2 regions of the Halobacillus rhizosphaerae genome follow, and region 1 is predicted to be linked to the other one. Evidence: a T-box and tRNA genes for the amino acid it is inferred to sense, from the RefSeq annotation. Region 1 holds a T-box; the other holds one or more tRNA genes.
The links. The T-box of region 1 lies ahead of Q7A53_RS00860 (valine--tRNA ligase). A T-box ahead of a tRNA ligase gene usually reads a tRNA of that ligase, here a tRNA-Val.
Positions count from the first base shown of each region.

Region 1 (7,553 bases):
ATGAAGGATATACCGGGAGAAGTTGCTGAAGGACTGACCGTGGCATCGATTCCTGTGCGGGAGGATCATCGGGATGCTTTTGTCTCTAATGGAAATGTTCTCCTTAAAGATCTTCCAGCCGGCGCTGTGGTAGGAACAAGCAGTCTCCGAAGAGGTTCGCAGATTAAGGCAGTCCGGCCAGATGTGGAAATCAAATGGATTAGAGGAAATATTGACACACGTTTACGGAAACTGAAGGAAGAAGACTATGACGCCATTATCCTTGCAGCCGCTGGATTAAAGAGAATGGGCTGGGATGATGATCTAGTTACGGAATATCTTGAGCCCGAGGTTTGTGTCCCTGCTGTTGGACAAGGTGCCCTCGCCATCCAATGCAGAGAAGATGATGAAGAACTTCGTGACTATCTTATGAAGATCAATCATGAATACACTGCTGTTACGGTTAAAGCTGAACGAAAATTTCTTCAAGACTTAAATGGAGGCTGTCAAGTTCCCATTGGTGGTTATGCTTACAGGAAAGGAAAAGAAATTGTCCTGACTGGTCTGGTGGGTACTCCAGATGGCAAAACTATTTTACAAGAAACGGTTAGCGGTGAAGATCCTCTAGAAGTCGGTAAAGAGACAGCGAAACGTTTAAAAGCCCAAGGTGCCCAGGAAATTGTCGACCGGGCTAAAGAGGAGTTCGGTCAATAATGACTGCACTTGCAGGGAAACGTATTCTTAATACTAGAGGTAAATCCCAGGCGAAATCCCTGTCCATATTAATAGAACAAGCAGGGGGGAGCACCATTGAGGCCCCTCTGCTTTCCTTTCAAAGTCATTCATCAGAAAAAAATGATGATATCATCTCTAAACTTCACGACTATTCCTGGGTTTTTGTGACAAGCTCTAATGGTGTGAAGTTTTTTTTCGATTTATTAACGGAAAGACAAAAGGTGCTGCCCAAGCAGATCCGCTGGGCCGTGGTAGGGAAAAAAACTTCCCGAATACTTGCCGATTATGGTATAGAAGCTGATTTTATGCCTAATAAGTTCCAAGCTCAGCAGTTGGTTAAAGAATTCTTATGCCTCTATGAACATCCTGGACACATTCTTTTTATCCGCGGCAATCAATCTCGGGAGGAAATTCCTCGGATGTTGAAGGAAAAACAGGTGTTTTTTCAAACAATGACTGTTTATGATACGCTACCATTAAAAGATAGTCAGGATCTGATCCATGCATGTATCGAGCACAGTACAGTGGATGCTTTAACTTTCACTAGTCCTTCAACGATCGATGCTTTTATGGAGGCGCTCGGCAAGGGAAAGCAGAAAGCGCTGAGTTTTCCTTGTTTCTGTATTGGACCGACAACAGGAGCGAGGGCACGTGAAAAGGGATTTAAAGAAATCTATATTCCTGAGCAGTATACCCTCTCTCATATGGTAGACCAAATAATTAAATACTTTTCCAATAAAGGAGTTTAATATCATGAAAGAATTAGAGTTTAAACGTCACCGCCGCCTCCGCAGCACAGATAATATGCGTGCGCTAGTGAGAGAAACCCACTTACTTAAAGACGATTTGATTTTCCCTATTTTTGTGCTGGAAGAAAATGATGTAAAGAACGAAGTACCTTCCATGCCTGGAGTTTATCAAGTCTCGCTTAATTACTTAACCGAAGAAATGAACGAGCTGGTGAACTTAGGGATCAAATCAGTGATTGTGTTTGGAGTACCCCAGGAAAAAGATGAAGCAGGCAGTGAAGCCTATAACGAAGAAGGCATCGTGCAAAGAGCAATTCGCCAAATCAAAGAAGAAGTCCCTTCACTTACAGTTATAGCGGATACATGCCTCTGTCAGTACACTGACCACGGGCACTGTGGAGTGGTTCGTAATGGAGATATTGCGAATGATGAATCTCTTGAACTAATCACGAAAACGGCAATTACTCAAGCGCAGGCGGGAGCAGACATTATTGCTCCGTCTAATATGATGGATGGTTTTGTAGCTGCGATCCGTCAGGGATTAGATGAGGCCGGTTACAGCCAAATTCCTGTCATGAGTTACGCAGTAAAATATGCTTCAGCTTTTTATGGACCTTTCCGTGATGCTGCGCATAGTACGCCGCAGTTTGGTGACCGTAAAGCTTACCAAATGGACCCGGCCAATCGTCTAGAGGCCATCAGGGAAGCTGAATCCGATGTGGAAGAAGGAGCGGACTTTCTTATCGTGAAACCTTCTCTTGCGTACCTTGATATCATGAGAGAAGTGAAAGACCGCTTTCGTTTGCCGCTGGTGGCTTACAATGTAAGCGGCGAATATGCCATGATTAAAGCTGCCGCCCAAAATGGCTGGGTGGATGAGAAAGCGATTGTACTTGAAAAATTAACAGCCATGAAGCGCGCTGGGGCAGATTTGATTATTACCTACTTTGCCAAAGACGCAGCCAAATGGCTTAGTGAATCATAATCTTTAGATCTGAAAGGGATGGTAGGAATTGAAAAAATTTGAGCGTTCCATTGAAGCTTACAAAGAAGCTGTAAACTTGATGCCCGGGGGAGTAAATTCTCCAGTAAGGGCGTTTAACTCTGTAAATATGGATCCTATTTTTATGGAAAGAGGAAAAGGCTCTAAAATTTATGATATAGATGGTCATGAGTATATCGATTATGTCTTAAGCTGGGGCCCGCTCATCTTAGGGCATGCTGACGATCGCGTAGTCGAAGCTCTAAAGAAAACAACTGAACTTGGCACAAGCTTCGGTGCACCGACTGAGATCGAAAATAAATTAGCCAAATTAGTGACTGAACGCGTCCCTTCTATTGAAATGCTTCGTATGGTGAACTCAGGTACAGAAGCTACGATGAGTGCGCTTCGTGTTGCCCGTGGTTATACTGGCCGCGATAAAATCCTGAAGTTTGAAGGCAATTACCACGGTCATGGAGATTCACTGTTAATTAAAGCAGGATCAGGAGTGGCGACGTTAGGACTCCCGGATTCTCCAGGCGTCCCTGAATCGATTGCCCAAAATACGATTACCGTACCTTACAATGATTTAGAAAGTGCTCGTTACGTTTTTGAGCAATACGGAGATGATCTTGCTGCTGTTATTATTGAGCCTGTATCAGGAAATATGGGTGTGGTTCCACCAGATGAAAACTTTCTGCAAGGCTTGCGCACGCTCACAGAAAATAATGGCACTGTTCTAATCTTCGATGAAGTGATGACTGGATTCCGGGTAGGTTATAACTGTGCCCAGGGTCACTTTAACGTCACTCCTGATATGACTTGCTTAGGAAAAGTAATCGGCGGAGGACTTCCTGTAGGCGCTTATGGAGGGAAACGAGAGATTATGGAACGTGTAGCTCCTGTTGGTGACATTTATCAAGCGGGCACGTTATCAGGAAACCCTCTGGCCATGACTGCCGGGTATGAGACCCTTTCTGCTATGACAGAAGATCAATATGCAAAAATCAGCAAAAAGGTTGACCGTTTAATGGAAGGATTTCAGGAAGCGGCTACGGAAAACAACATTCCTTATACCGTTAACCGTGCCGGATCTATGGTTGGCTTCTTCTTTAATCAAGAGCCGGTTACCAACTTTGAAACTGCCAGTCGATCTAATCTGGATATGTTTGCAAGGTACTACCGGGGCATGATTGAAGAGGGAATCTTCCTACCCCCTTCTCAATTTGAAGGACTTTTTCTATCTGCTGCCCATACGGACGAAGATATTGAAAGAACCATTGAAGCAGCGAAGAAAGTATTTTCCACCCTGTAAACGGAAATAGAATATCTATACCATTAGCAAACTCGGACCTTTCGATTGGTTCGAGTTTGCTTTGTTTTACGATAAGTTAGAGTTTTGCCACCGTTTATATTCCTATTGTAAGATCATTCTTTCTAAGTACCCGTTTACCGTTGTCTCCTTTTCTATGTATATAACCATACCTCTTGCATAAGTTGTAATAGATGGCTGAGTTTCACCTTATAAGGGAGGGGACATTAAATTGCAAAATAAAGCATTTTCATTTCAATTAGATGAATCTCTATGGTTTAAGGAAGGACAGGGTGTAAGGGAACTTCTAGGCATTTCCCTGGAACCGGAAATTACTATAGAACAATTGCAAAATGAAGTACGGCTGCTTGGGACCGTTGAATTAACTGGAGAATATCTTCCTGATCAGGAAAGGACTCAATATGAGGAAATCCCCACAGTGCAATCCATAAGAGTCATCAGCGAAGTGGAGAGAGGAGAAGAAGGAGTTCATTATTTTTCTCATTCTTTTCCAGTGGAGATAACGGTTCCGAATGAAAGAGTTCACGATGTAAATACCGTACTGGTAGAAATAGAAAACTTTGATTATGAACTGCCTGCTACAAACCAGTTGCGACTGCAGGCTCAAATGAATATCAATGGTATCCGTCAGCCGAAGACCAATGAAATTGCGGATGAAGTTGAATCTTTTGATGAATCAACGACCATTGGGCCGGTAAACTACCAACCTCAAGATACGCAAGAAAAACCAACCGTATATCAGCGGGAAACGCCTTTGGTTTCATTAAATGATGGCCAGTCTCATCACGATGCGGATGAAAGCAGTGGAAGGTGGACTTATAAAAAAACGCAGACCTTTAACGAGTTTTTTGGTAAGGAAGAGAAGAACGAAGAAGTATTCCAGGAATCAGAAGAAAGTAGTAGCGGCTGGGAAATGACTACAGTCATCGAATCGAGTTCCTCTTCATCTATAGCTAATAAATCTACCGCTTCATCTGAAGAGGAGTCTTCAGATGAAAAAGCAAGTGTGCATGGCATTAAGCAAATATTTAAACACTTATTTCCTAATCGAGAAGATTCCTATACTCAAATGAAAATGTACATTGTCCAGGAGGATGAAACGCTGGCAACTATTGCTGAAAGGTATGAGATTTCTTTAAGCAAATTAGAGAAGATGAATGCAAATCGAGATAGTATCGCTCCTGGACAAATCGTGTACATTCCAAGCTAAATCCATTTCAAGTGAAAGGCAAGGTACAGGCCGATAATTATGCCCGTTAAAAAAACGTCAATCGTTGTAGGGAGAAATATGGTGCGGAGCAGCTGGTAAATCATAATAGGTAAGAGCGCTGTTTCGATAAGAAATAACCAGTATCTGCACCATGGAGGTAAACGGTATCTGTAAAATCTGCTCATTTCTTTCACCTCCTTTCATGTTAGGAACCGCCTATTTTTTTAAAAACAGTTGACTAAAATAGTGAATTCTATATACAATATGTAATAGAACTCCTATACGTGAAATGCCAGGAAAGGGAAGAGTATATAATCAACTCCTTTAGAGAGGAAAACAATTGCTGAAAGTTTTCCAGGTTTGTTGGTTGTAGAAGGTCGCCCTGGATGCGCAGCTTCTTTGAAAGGTTAACAGTAGAAGAAGCCGGTTAGAAGCCGTTATTAATTTTAAGTGTGCAGAATAAGTATATGCTGCAAATTAAGGTGGTACCACGGAAATCAATCCCTTTCGTCCTTTATTGGATGGAAGGGATTTTTTGTATTTTTAAAAGACTAAAAGGAGGAAGATCATTATGAAAGAAACAGATCTTTCAATGCCGACAAAATATGATCCAGCAGCCGTTGAAAAGGATCGCTATCAATATTGGATAGACGGAAAGTTTTTTGAAGCAGAAAGAGATTCGAAGAAAGAACCTTATACCGTAGTGATTCCACCGCCAAATGTAACGGGTAAGCTTCATCTAGGCCACGCCTGGGATACAACGCTGCAGGATATACTTACTCGAGTAAAACGAATGCAGGGCTATGACGTACTCTGGCTGCCTGGAATGGATCATGCGGGAATCGCTACTCAAGCCAAAGTAGAAGGGAAATTAAAAGAACAAGGTCAGTCCAGACACGAACTGGGGCGTGGAAAATTCCTGGAGAAATCCTGGGAATGGAAAGAAGAGTATGCTCAATTCATTCGTACTCAATGGGAAAAGATGGGTCTGGGACTCGATTATTCTCGTGAGCGCTTTACGCTGGACGAAGGACTTTCCGAGGCCGTGAAAGAAGTTTTCGTTAAATTGTATGAGAAGGATCTAATTTATCGCGGCGAATACATCATCAATTGGGATCCAGCGACACAAACTGCTCTGTCTGATATTGAAGTGGAATATCAGGATATCCAAGGCGCTTTCTACCACATGCGTTACCCAATTAAAGACGAAGATGGGTTCATAGAAATTGCTACCACTCGTCCAGAAACGATGCTTGGAGATACCGCCATTGCTGTTCACCCTAATGATGAGCGATACCAGCATTTAATTGGGAAAAAGGCTGTTCTGCCGATTATCGGCAGGGAGATTGAAATTGTGGCGGATGATTATGTAGATATGGAATTTGGTTCAGGAGCCGTGAAGATTACTCCAGCTCATGATCCTAATGACTTCGAAATTGGTAACCGTCATAAATTAGAGCGGATTCTTGTCATGAATGAAGATGGAACCATGAATGAGAACGCTGGGAAATATCAAGGGATGGATCGTTTTGAATGCCGTAAGCAGATTATTCAGGATCTTCAAGAGCAAGGTGTGTTATTTAACATAGAAGATCATCTGCATTCTGTAGGGCATTCTGAGCGAAGCGGGGCAGTGGTAGAACCTTACCTTTCTACCCAATGGTTTGTTAATATGGAGCCGCTTGCTAAAGCTGCTGTTGATTTGCAAGGCGGAGAGGATAAGGTTAGTTTTGTACCTGACCGCTTTGAGAAAACTTATTTAAACTGGATGGAAAATATTCGAGATTGGTGTATTTCCCGGCAGCTTTGGTGGGGTCACAGAATTCCTGCTTGGTATCACAAAGAAACAGGAGAAATTCATGTTAGCAAGGAAGCACCGGCAGATATTGAGAACTGGGAACAGGACGAAGATGTATTAGATACCTGGTTCTCTTCAGCGCTCTGGCCGTTTTCTACATTAGGATGGCCGGATCTTGATCAGGAAGACTTTAAGAAGTACTTCCCGACCAATGTTCTTGTTACAGGCTATGACATTATTTTCTTCTGGGTTAGCCGGATGATTTTCCAGTCAGTTGAATTTACAGGCGAACGACCATTTGAAGATGTACTGATCCACGGACTGGTTAGAGATGCTGATGGAAGGAAAATGAGTAAGTCACTAGGCAATGGTGTAGATCCTATGGATGTTATTGATAAATATGGAGCGGACTCCCTCCGTTACTTCTTATCAACGGGATCCTCACCCGGACAGGATTTACGTTTTCAGTGGGAAAAAGTAGAATCCACATGGAATTTCGCCAATAAAATATGGAATGCTTCCAGATTTGCTTTAATGAATATGGGTGACCTTGAATTTAAAAACATTGATATCTCTGGGGAAAAGTCCGTAGCAGATGAATGGATTCTCACTCGATTGAATCAAACAATAGAACAAGTGACGAGAAATATTGACCGGTACGAATTTGGAGAAGCAGGACGTCATTTGTATAACTTCATTTGGGATGAATTCTGTGATTGGTATATTGAAATGGCAAAGATTCCGCTTTATGGGGAGGATGAAGCAAG
Region 1 covers NZ_JAUTWQ010000001.1:170,975-178,527, forward strand. The annotation lists gene hemC (hydroxymethylbilane synthase) at 1-693, shown strand, start outside; gene Q7A53_RS00835 (uroporphyrinogen-III synthase) at 693-1,463, shown strand; gene hemB (porphobilinogen synthase) at 1,468-2,448, shown strand; gene hemL (glutamate-1-semialdehyde 2,1-aminomutase) at 2,528-3,760, shown strand; gene spoVID (stage VI sporulation protein D) at 3,990-4,988, shown strand; gene Q7A53_RS00855 (hypothetical protein) at 4,985-5,173, opposite strand; T-box leader at 5,274-5,506, shown strand; gene Q7A53_RS00860 (valine--tRNA ligase) at 5,560-7,553, shown strand, end outside.

Region 2 (7,553 bases), on a different contig from region 1:
GGAAATACTGCTATCCCGTATCTCATTTGCATGTTCCCTCCTGGATCTATTGTTTTATAAAAGTATGTGTTTAGTCACCGAACACTGTGGTCAATGCCCGCTTGAAATCCTGCTGCCAGTACTTCCAAGTGTGGTTCCCATCTAATTCGTGAAAGGTATAGGAAATCGGCTGTTTTTCAAGGAAGTCTTTCAGCTCCCGGTTTGGCTCAAGAAAATTCTTTCTGGCACCCTCGGTAGTTTCTACATCTGACTCCTGATTTCCAATTGTATGGTAAACCGTGAGAGAAGATAAGTCTTTAGTAGAACGGACAACTTCCAACACATGTTCATCTACATAAGGACTCTGCATAATTACGTTTCCGAATACATTTGGAAATTTGACCGCTGTCATTAGGGCAAGCGTGCCTGCAAGGGAATCTCCAACTAATGTTCTTCCCCTTCCCATATGGTAGCCAGGCAGCTTTTCATCTAGAAAAGGGACGACTTCACGAATGAGGAAATTCACGTAATCGCCTTGTTTCTTCCCATCTGGATGATATTTATCCTGACGGTCATACTTATCATTATAATGTATCCCAATGAAAATTGTATTTTCAATTTCCTGTTGTTCATGCAGCTGATCACTGAGCGTCGCTGCACGACCCATTTGAAAATAATCGTTACCATCCTGCATGATACAGAAGTGGTACTTATACAAAGGGGAGAAATTTTTAGGGGTATACACTTTCAGCTTCATTGTCTCATTTAAGTATTTACTATCAATTGTATAGTCAGTCATGGTGCCATCTCTGCCCAATTAGACCACCTCCTATTAAGCAAGGAAGTTTCTAAAGAAATTCCCGCGTCTGAATCAATATAAACTTACCATATCCATTTTATCATACAATTGTCAAAAAAGTAGAAAAGATCGCTCTTAGGAACTTAAGAATTATGAGCAAAGTAACGATGTTTACAAAAACCACACAAAATATTAATCTATCGTTGACATTGCTCTAAATCCATTGTATATTAATATTTGTCCAATTCAAACGGACGAACGAACTACATACCCATGATTCCGTAGCTCAGCTGGGAGAGCGCCACCTTGACAGGGTGGAGGTCGTTGGTTCGAGCCCAATCGGAATCATCCATACTAAGTGCCGGAATGGCGCGGTTTCTCAGCAGAGGAGAGGCCGCGTCATTTCTTTTTGTTTTCTTGAAGGTGTACCAATTATTGACCAAATTTAATTTTCACTTTCTTTCCGGCTATAAAATACATCATCCATTTTGCTGACTGCTTCTTGGACTAATGATGTTAAAGCATGATCCTACGTATCCATCGTGATCCGTACATCAGATTGTCCTAATCCCTCAGAAATTTCGCATGAGTACCTTGGTTAACCTATAGGTTTGATAAGTGATGCCAATTCAGTTTTAAATGCAGAATATTAAATAACGGAGGGGAGTAAAGAATGAATAGCAAAAAATTAATGGCAGGTTTACTAAGTATAAGTTTTGTAGGAATGTTATCTTGGTACATAGGAAATCATGATACCAAAACTGTTGTTCAAGCAGAAAAGCAGAATAATGTAGTTACTGAAGAGAAGACCGAAAAGAGCAAAGAAATCACATCTAAAGATATTTACGGAACTTCCGAAATTGAAAACAGTTGGGTAAAGGATCCTACAGTACCTGAAAACTTACTTATCAAAGGATTAACTTCAGTTGTCCAATTAAAAGTTCTTTCAATTGGTGAAGCAGAAATTCTTCCTAAAAAAGGTAAGTTTTATTCACAGGATCCATTCACTCCAATTCAAGTTGAAGTAAACGACACTATTTCAGGTAATCCTATGTCTGGAGAAAAGACGATCTATATCAATGGTGGAGATATAAAAATATCTAAGTTAGAAAAGTCTCTGGATAAAGGAACTATTCAAAAAATGGAGTTAGACAAATTAACCAGTAAACAAAAAGAAACCGAGTATATTTCATATGTTTCTGATCATGATTTTAGGATGAAAACCAGAAAAGACTATACTGTGATTTTGGTTAAACAAGCTGATGATATCTACACTGTTATCGGAAATGGATATGGAATATTTAAGGCGAGTAACAGTAAAAGAACAAACATGTTTAAAAATGTGTTAACTGGAAAAGAATCAGATTTACAATTTTAAACAAACTTCCCGAATAAAGAAAATAAATTAGTCCAATGCAAAAGGATTCCGATCAAAGGCTAAACACGATCGGAATCCTTTTTATATTATTACTATTCACAGCTAATCCCCTCTCCAGCACTATTTAAATGATGGACATAACCAGGATCCCTGCGTCAATTCCTTATAATCCATATGATCATTAGATCTTTAGTAGGGGACAAAAGATTTCACTATAAAGTTTATTTGCTGTTTCACTCACCTGTTTCTCACAACATAAACAGAAAATGTTAAAATTCCGAACGCCAGCACCATTCCTAGGAACTGAGTAATTTTACTTGGAAACCAAAAGGAAACAGTGAAAATGACTGCAAACACCATATATATTAATAGGTAATTAAGTGGCTTGGGCACAAATTCAACTCCTTCACTAAGAGCTGTTTACATAAGCTCGAACCTAATAATAAACAAATATCTATTTGCCGTTCCCCGGCTTATTGGTTCTTAAGTTCTTTTCCAGAATCAACCGCTTTTTTAATTGTTTCCATTGGATTATTTTTATTCGATTCAATTACATAAACGAATTGATCTTTCTGCCACTGTATTAACGTCTGAGGCGAGTCTTTAAACCCACGGATTTTAATTACTCCTTTATCCTTAGGAGCAGGCAGATAATGATTTTCTAAATAGTCAACAATAGTAGTAGCGAGGTCCATATTGTCTGGATATTTCTCAGGTGCATTTTGAGGATTATTTGGATAATCTATCTTAATTAACCAATTTCCTTCGTTCCAGACGATATATTGGTGGCCTGCTCCTGCATCCTGAGAAGCCTGAATCCCATGACCTAGGTCGACGTTGGTCTGTTCTACCGTGCGGTAATCCTTGATATAATTGGTTGCTTCTTTTGCGCTGTTAAATGAGTGTCTTTCTATACCGTCTTCCGTGCTATCACTTGAATTCTTGTTAGGTGAAGAATCAGCAGTATTGTCGCTTGTATCTTCATCTGAATTACCATCTTCATTATCTACCTGTGTATGATCTTTGGACTCAGTATTCTCTAGTGACTCATCATTCCCAGTATCATTCACTTCGCTTGCCTGGTCATTTGTTTCACTTTGATTGGCCTCCGTATCATCAGATACTTCTGAGTTTGAACTGCAGCCAGATAGGACGGCACTTATAAAGAACGCTGCGATGACCAAATTCTTTAAGTTCATAGTCTATTCCACCTTAGTAAAGAAATATATTTTAGTTTTTCCAAAGAGGCTGCTCTGTTGGAAGTAACTTAATTATAAAGTTCACTAAGCGCGATGTGCGTAAACCAAAAATCCATCTTTTCAGCAATCAAGAAAAGGAAATGAAGAATTGTAAGGTCATTTATAAATGGAAAGTTTTATTAAAGGAGAAAAGGGGAGTGAGCTTCACTAATTAAGGGAATAGAAAGGTATAGGTGTCGAACAAAGTCGAATTAGAGGTGTAATGTGAATGGAATGCTCTAAGGAATTACATCAACTTATTTCAACTTCTTTTCTTGTCACTCATACTAAGTGGAATAATGTGGACGAATTTGAACGTGGACTTCCTATTGATCTTATGGAAAGTATAAATCATTTGCGGTTCATAGAAGATTCTGCTCTAGACAAATATATTCAAACAAATAGTGACTTTTTAAACTGGAACCAATTTATAATTTACTTAACTGAGGAACATTTAGTTAAAGAGTTAGGTTACAGGTTGAAAGACTATAATCCTCGCCCCTAATAGGGGCTTTTTTGTGTAGAGAATTGCAGAAAAGTTGAAGCAGTATCGACTAAAAGAAGGCTTCATGAAAATACCAGCAGTAATAGGGAATTCAGAAGCATCTGTACCTCCAACCCATTAACCTGAAATTCATAACCATTGTTCTGGTTCAGCGGTTATGAGAACATTTACATAAAGGAGGCGGGGGTACATTGACGAAGTATATTTTACAGGTGGTTCGTGTTTTGAGTGTGCTTTTGTTAGTTTATTGTTTGTCTCAAGTTATGAAAAACACATACAGTCTTGAGTTAAATGGTATGGTGTTTGGCTTAATATTGGCCGTAATCACTACGATAGGGATTGAATTCTTTTATAATGATGGAAATGAGGATGGCTAATCATTCTAAATTACTTTGCGGACTTACATAGAAGCGTAACCTTTGTTTCCTAACTATTGTTCTTACAATTTAAGGGCAGACGACCATGACTGCCAGTTTTCAGTGAAATTAAGGATGGTTGCTGAATTCTTTTAAATAGGAAGAGCGGCCTATCATTCATGACGCTTTTTTTACGCTCCAAATAATTCTAAGATTTTACGGAATCCGTAGGACAGATCTGTGGTTAAAAGGTAAAAATGAATTCCGAACAGCCCAGTCAACACGGCATAAACGGGAAGCGTGACAGATACATACCCTTTCTTAGACAAAACCAGCACAGCAAGCCATATGAGTAATGGAATTAACCCCAGCATGAGAATGGCTATAGTACGTTCATTGCTCATCACAACTCCACCGATGGAAATTAGAAAGTTTTGGAGTATCAACAACCCTGATAGGATCAAAAAAATAGTATTTGCTTTTTTCATACTCATCCTCCTAACTCATTATTTTTCCGTGTGATATAAAACCATGGCGACCAAAAGGATTATTTTTCCATTATAACATAGGAAGAGTGCAAGCATTTGAAGATTGCGTATTTATGAAAAGGTTCATCGAATAGGTGTACCAGCTTCTTCATTCCCTTCTTATCGCAATAATGAGGCACATTTCCCTTCCTGTGATGTGCCTCCATTTTCCGTCGTTAGACACCTGCGTTTCATAACATCAAACTTTGAGACGCCATCCATTTCCGGGTAACAGTCGTCTGAATTATTTTCGAGAGATCTTGTCTTCATAAATTAGTCATTAGGCTACTATTGTTTGGGTGATATTATTCTAAATTCGGCTTTCCCTTGTTACATCAGTATATTAAGTATAAAATAGCAATCAGTGATTTTGGAAAAGAAAGAGAGTGGTAACTATGAATAGAATTGGTGTCTTAACTAGTGGGGGAGACGCACCGGGAATGAATGCAGCTATCCGGGCTGTAGTGCGATCCGGCTTATATTATGGAAAAGAAATGATTGGGGTCAAATATGGTTTTCAAGGATTATTAGATAAAAACATAGAAAAAATGCGCGCTGGCTCTGTTGGTTCAATTATTCAGCGTGGAGGGACAATCCTGCAGTCTTATATGAGTGAAGATATCTCTACTGACGCAGGTCAAGAAAAAGCGATTGATAATATGAAAGAACTCGAAATCGATGCCCTTATTGTCATTGGTGGGAGAGAGGCGATGAAAACGGCAGAATCTTTATCGGAAAAGAATTTTCCATGCGTGGGTATCCCTGCTGTGATTGATAATAATATCCCGGGAGTGGAAGAATCGATTGGATTTGATACTGCTCTAAACACTGTTATTGATTACATTGACCGGATTCGCGACACCGCTTCTTCCCATGAAAAAACTTCAATTATAGAAGTGATGGGAAAAGACACTGGTATTCTAGCCCTATGGTCCGGACTGGCCGGCGGTGCTGAGAATATATTAATTCCTGAAAAGAAAGAAGATGTAGAGGGAATAGTGGAGCGGATCAAACGCGGTGAAGGACGTGAAAAGAGATATAGTATCATAATAGTAGCCGAAGGAACTGTAAGTGGGAACGATCTCACCGTTAAATTAAAACAAGATGCCGGAATTGATTCTCGATTAACTGTCCTTGGTCATACCCAGCGCGGAGGTGCCCCTTCGGCAAGAGATCGAGTGCTTGCAAGCAGACTTGGAGCATATGCCATAGATCTTTTGATTAATCATAAATTTGGTAAAGTGGTGCAGATAAGGAATAATAAACCGGTAAGTATGAACTTTAAGGAAATCTTCTCTCAAGCGTCTCTAATTGATGATGAGATGTATGATTTATCAGAAAGGTTGTCTTTATAAAGAATAACTGCAATTATAAAAGAAATTTTCCTTCGTCTTGAACGTATCTTATTAATATTGGCGTTTCAGATAATTAGCTGTAAAATTATGCCGGTTAGATAAATAAGGAGAAAAGTGCCATTCAGGGATCCTGAGTGGCTTTTTTCTATAAAAATTAAAGTGCAAGAGGTGTTCAGTTCTGTTTCAAGTGGCCCAGATTGGCTCTGATTAGAAGGAGAATTAAGTCCCCTTGGCAGCTGGATTTTAAAAGAGGGAGCAAGAGGAACCGATTGGACTTGAACCCAATGCCTGGGGGCGTATCATCTCTTATTTTTCTTTCCAAATATATTAGATGAAATAGTACACCTTTAAAATTAATTGAATTTTTTTACATTTGAATTACATTTAGGTGAATTCAGTTATAGTGGATTAAAAGCCGGGTATTTAGTTAATGTAACACATTCCAACTCAAGTAATTCATGGAGGTGAAGCATTATGGACGATAGAAGGTATCAGACCGGTGATGAAGCCCCTAAATCAGGAATATACAAGCTAGAGAGTCTAATGAATGGAGCACCATCAAAGGAAGATAATATCAAGGTTAAGGTTGATCAAGGTGAGAAACTGCCACCTTCTCCAATATCGAAGGAACCTGCTTACTGGGTGAGGGGTTTTTAATTAAGGAACTCGACCAGAACTTTTTAGAGTTGTAGAGAGTTTAAACATTGATTGGATTCCAGAAGTGGAAGAGGATTTAATTATAGAAAGAGTCAAGGAGAAAATTTCTAATGAGAAAGGCGTTCCCTTTGAGAAAATTGAAATAAAGAAAATTCTTGAATATATGCGTAGGTAAACAATTAAATAAACTATTTCAAAAGAAAGTACTTACATTAGTGTGAGTACTTTCTTTTGAAATAGTTTGATATTTTTTTAGATTACTCACTTGTTAACGGTCCTAATAAACGAACGAATAGGAGTGGATTATTCATGAAAAAGCTATTGCTTACAGGATTCGAACCTTTTCTTGACTTCCCGATCAACCCAACGATGCAAATTGCCGAAGATTTAGACGGGCAAGTCATTCATCAGTATTGTATTATAGGCAAAGTTCTACCTGTAGATTTTCAAAAATCTGGAGAACAGCTCGTTAAACTGTTGGAAGAGACTAATCCTGATACTGTCCTCTCCCTTGGCCTCGCTGGAGGAAGAACGGCTATTACTCCTGAACGGATCGCCATTAATTGTAATGACGGCGAAAGAGATAATGATCATTATCAACCCAGGGGAGAAACCATTATTAAGGATGGGCCGGATGGACTCTTTTCAACGTTACCAATTCAGAAATTGAAAGAGACGTTGAACAGCAACGGTTTTCCTTCTCGGATTTCTAATACCGCCGGGACTTATCTGTGCAACCATGTAATGTATCAACTTCTG
Region 2 covers NZ_JAUTWQ010000005.1:76,907-84,459, forward strand. The annotation lists gene Q7A53_RS07540 (YjcG family protein) at 1-26, opposite strand, end outside; gene Q7A53_RS07545 (alpha/beta hydrolase) at 71-796, opposite strand; tRNA gene Q7A53_RS07550 (tRNA-Val) at 1,054-1,126, shown strand; gene Q7A53_RS07555 (hypothetical protein) at 1,452-2,156, shown strand; gene Q7A53_RS07560 (hypothetical protein) at 2,630-3,355, opposite strand; gene Q7A53_RS07565 (hypothetical protein) at 3,624-3,899, shown strand; gene Q7A53_RS07570 (hypothetical protein) at 4,091-4,276, shown strand; gene Q7A53_RS07575 (hypothetical protein) at 4,447-4,743, opposite strand; gene Q7A53_RS07580 (ATP-dependent 6-phosphofructokinase) at 5,178-6,137, shown strand; gene Q7A53_RS07585 (YjzC family protein) at 6,612-6,794, shown strand; gene Q7A53_RS07590 (pyroglutamyl-peptidase I) at 7,104-7,553, shown strand, end outside.
Region 2: it encodes a tRNA-Val, which carries the amino acid that the T-box ahead of Q7A53_RS00860 (valine--tRNA ligase) is inferred to sense. The anticodon was not compared.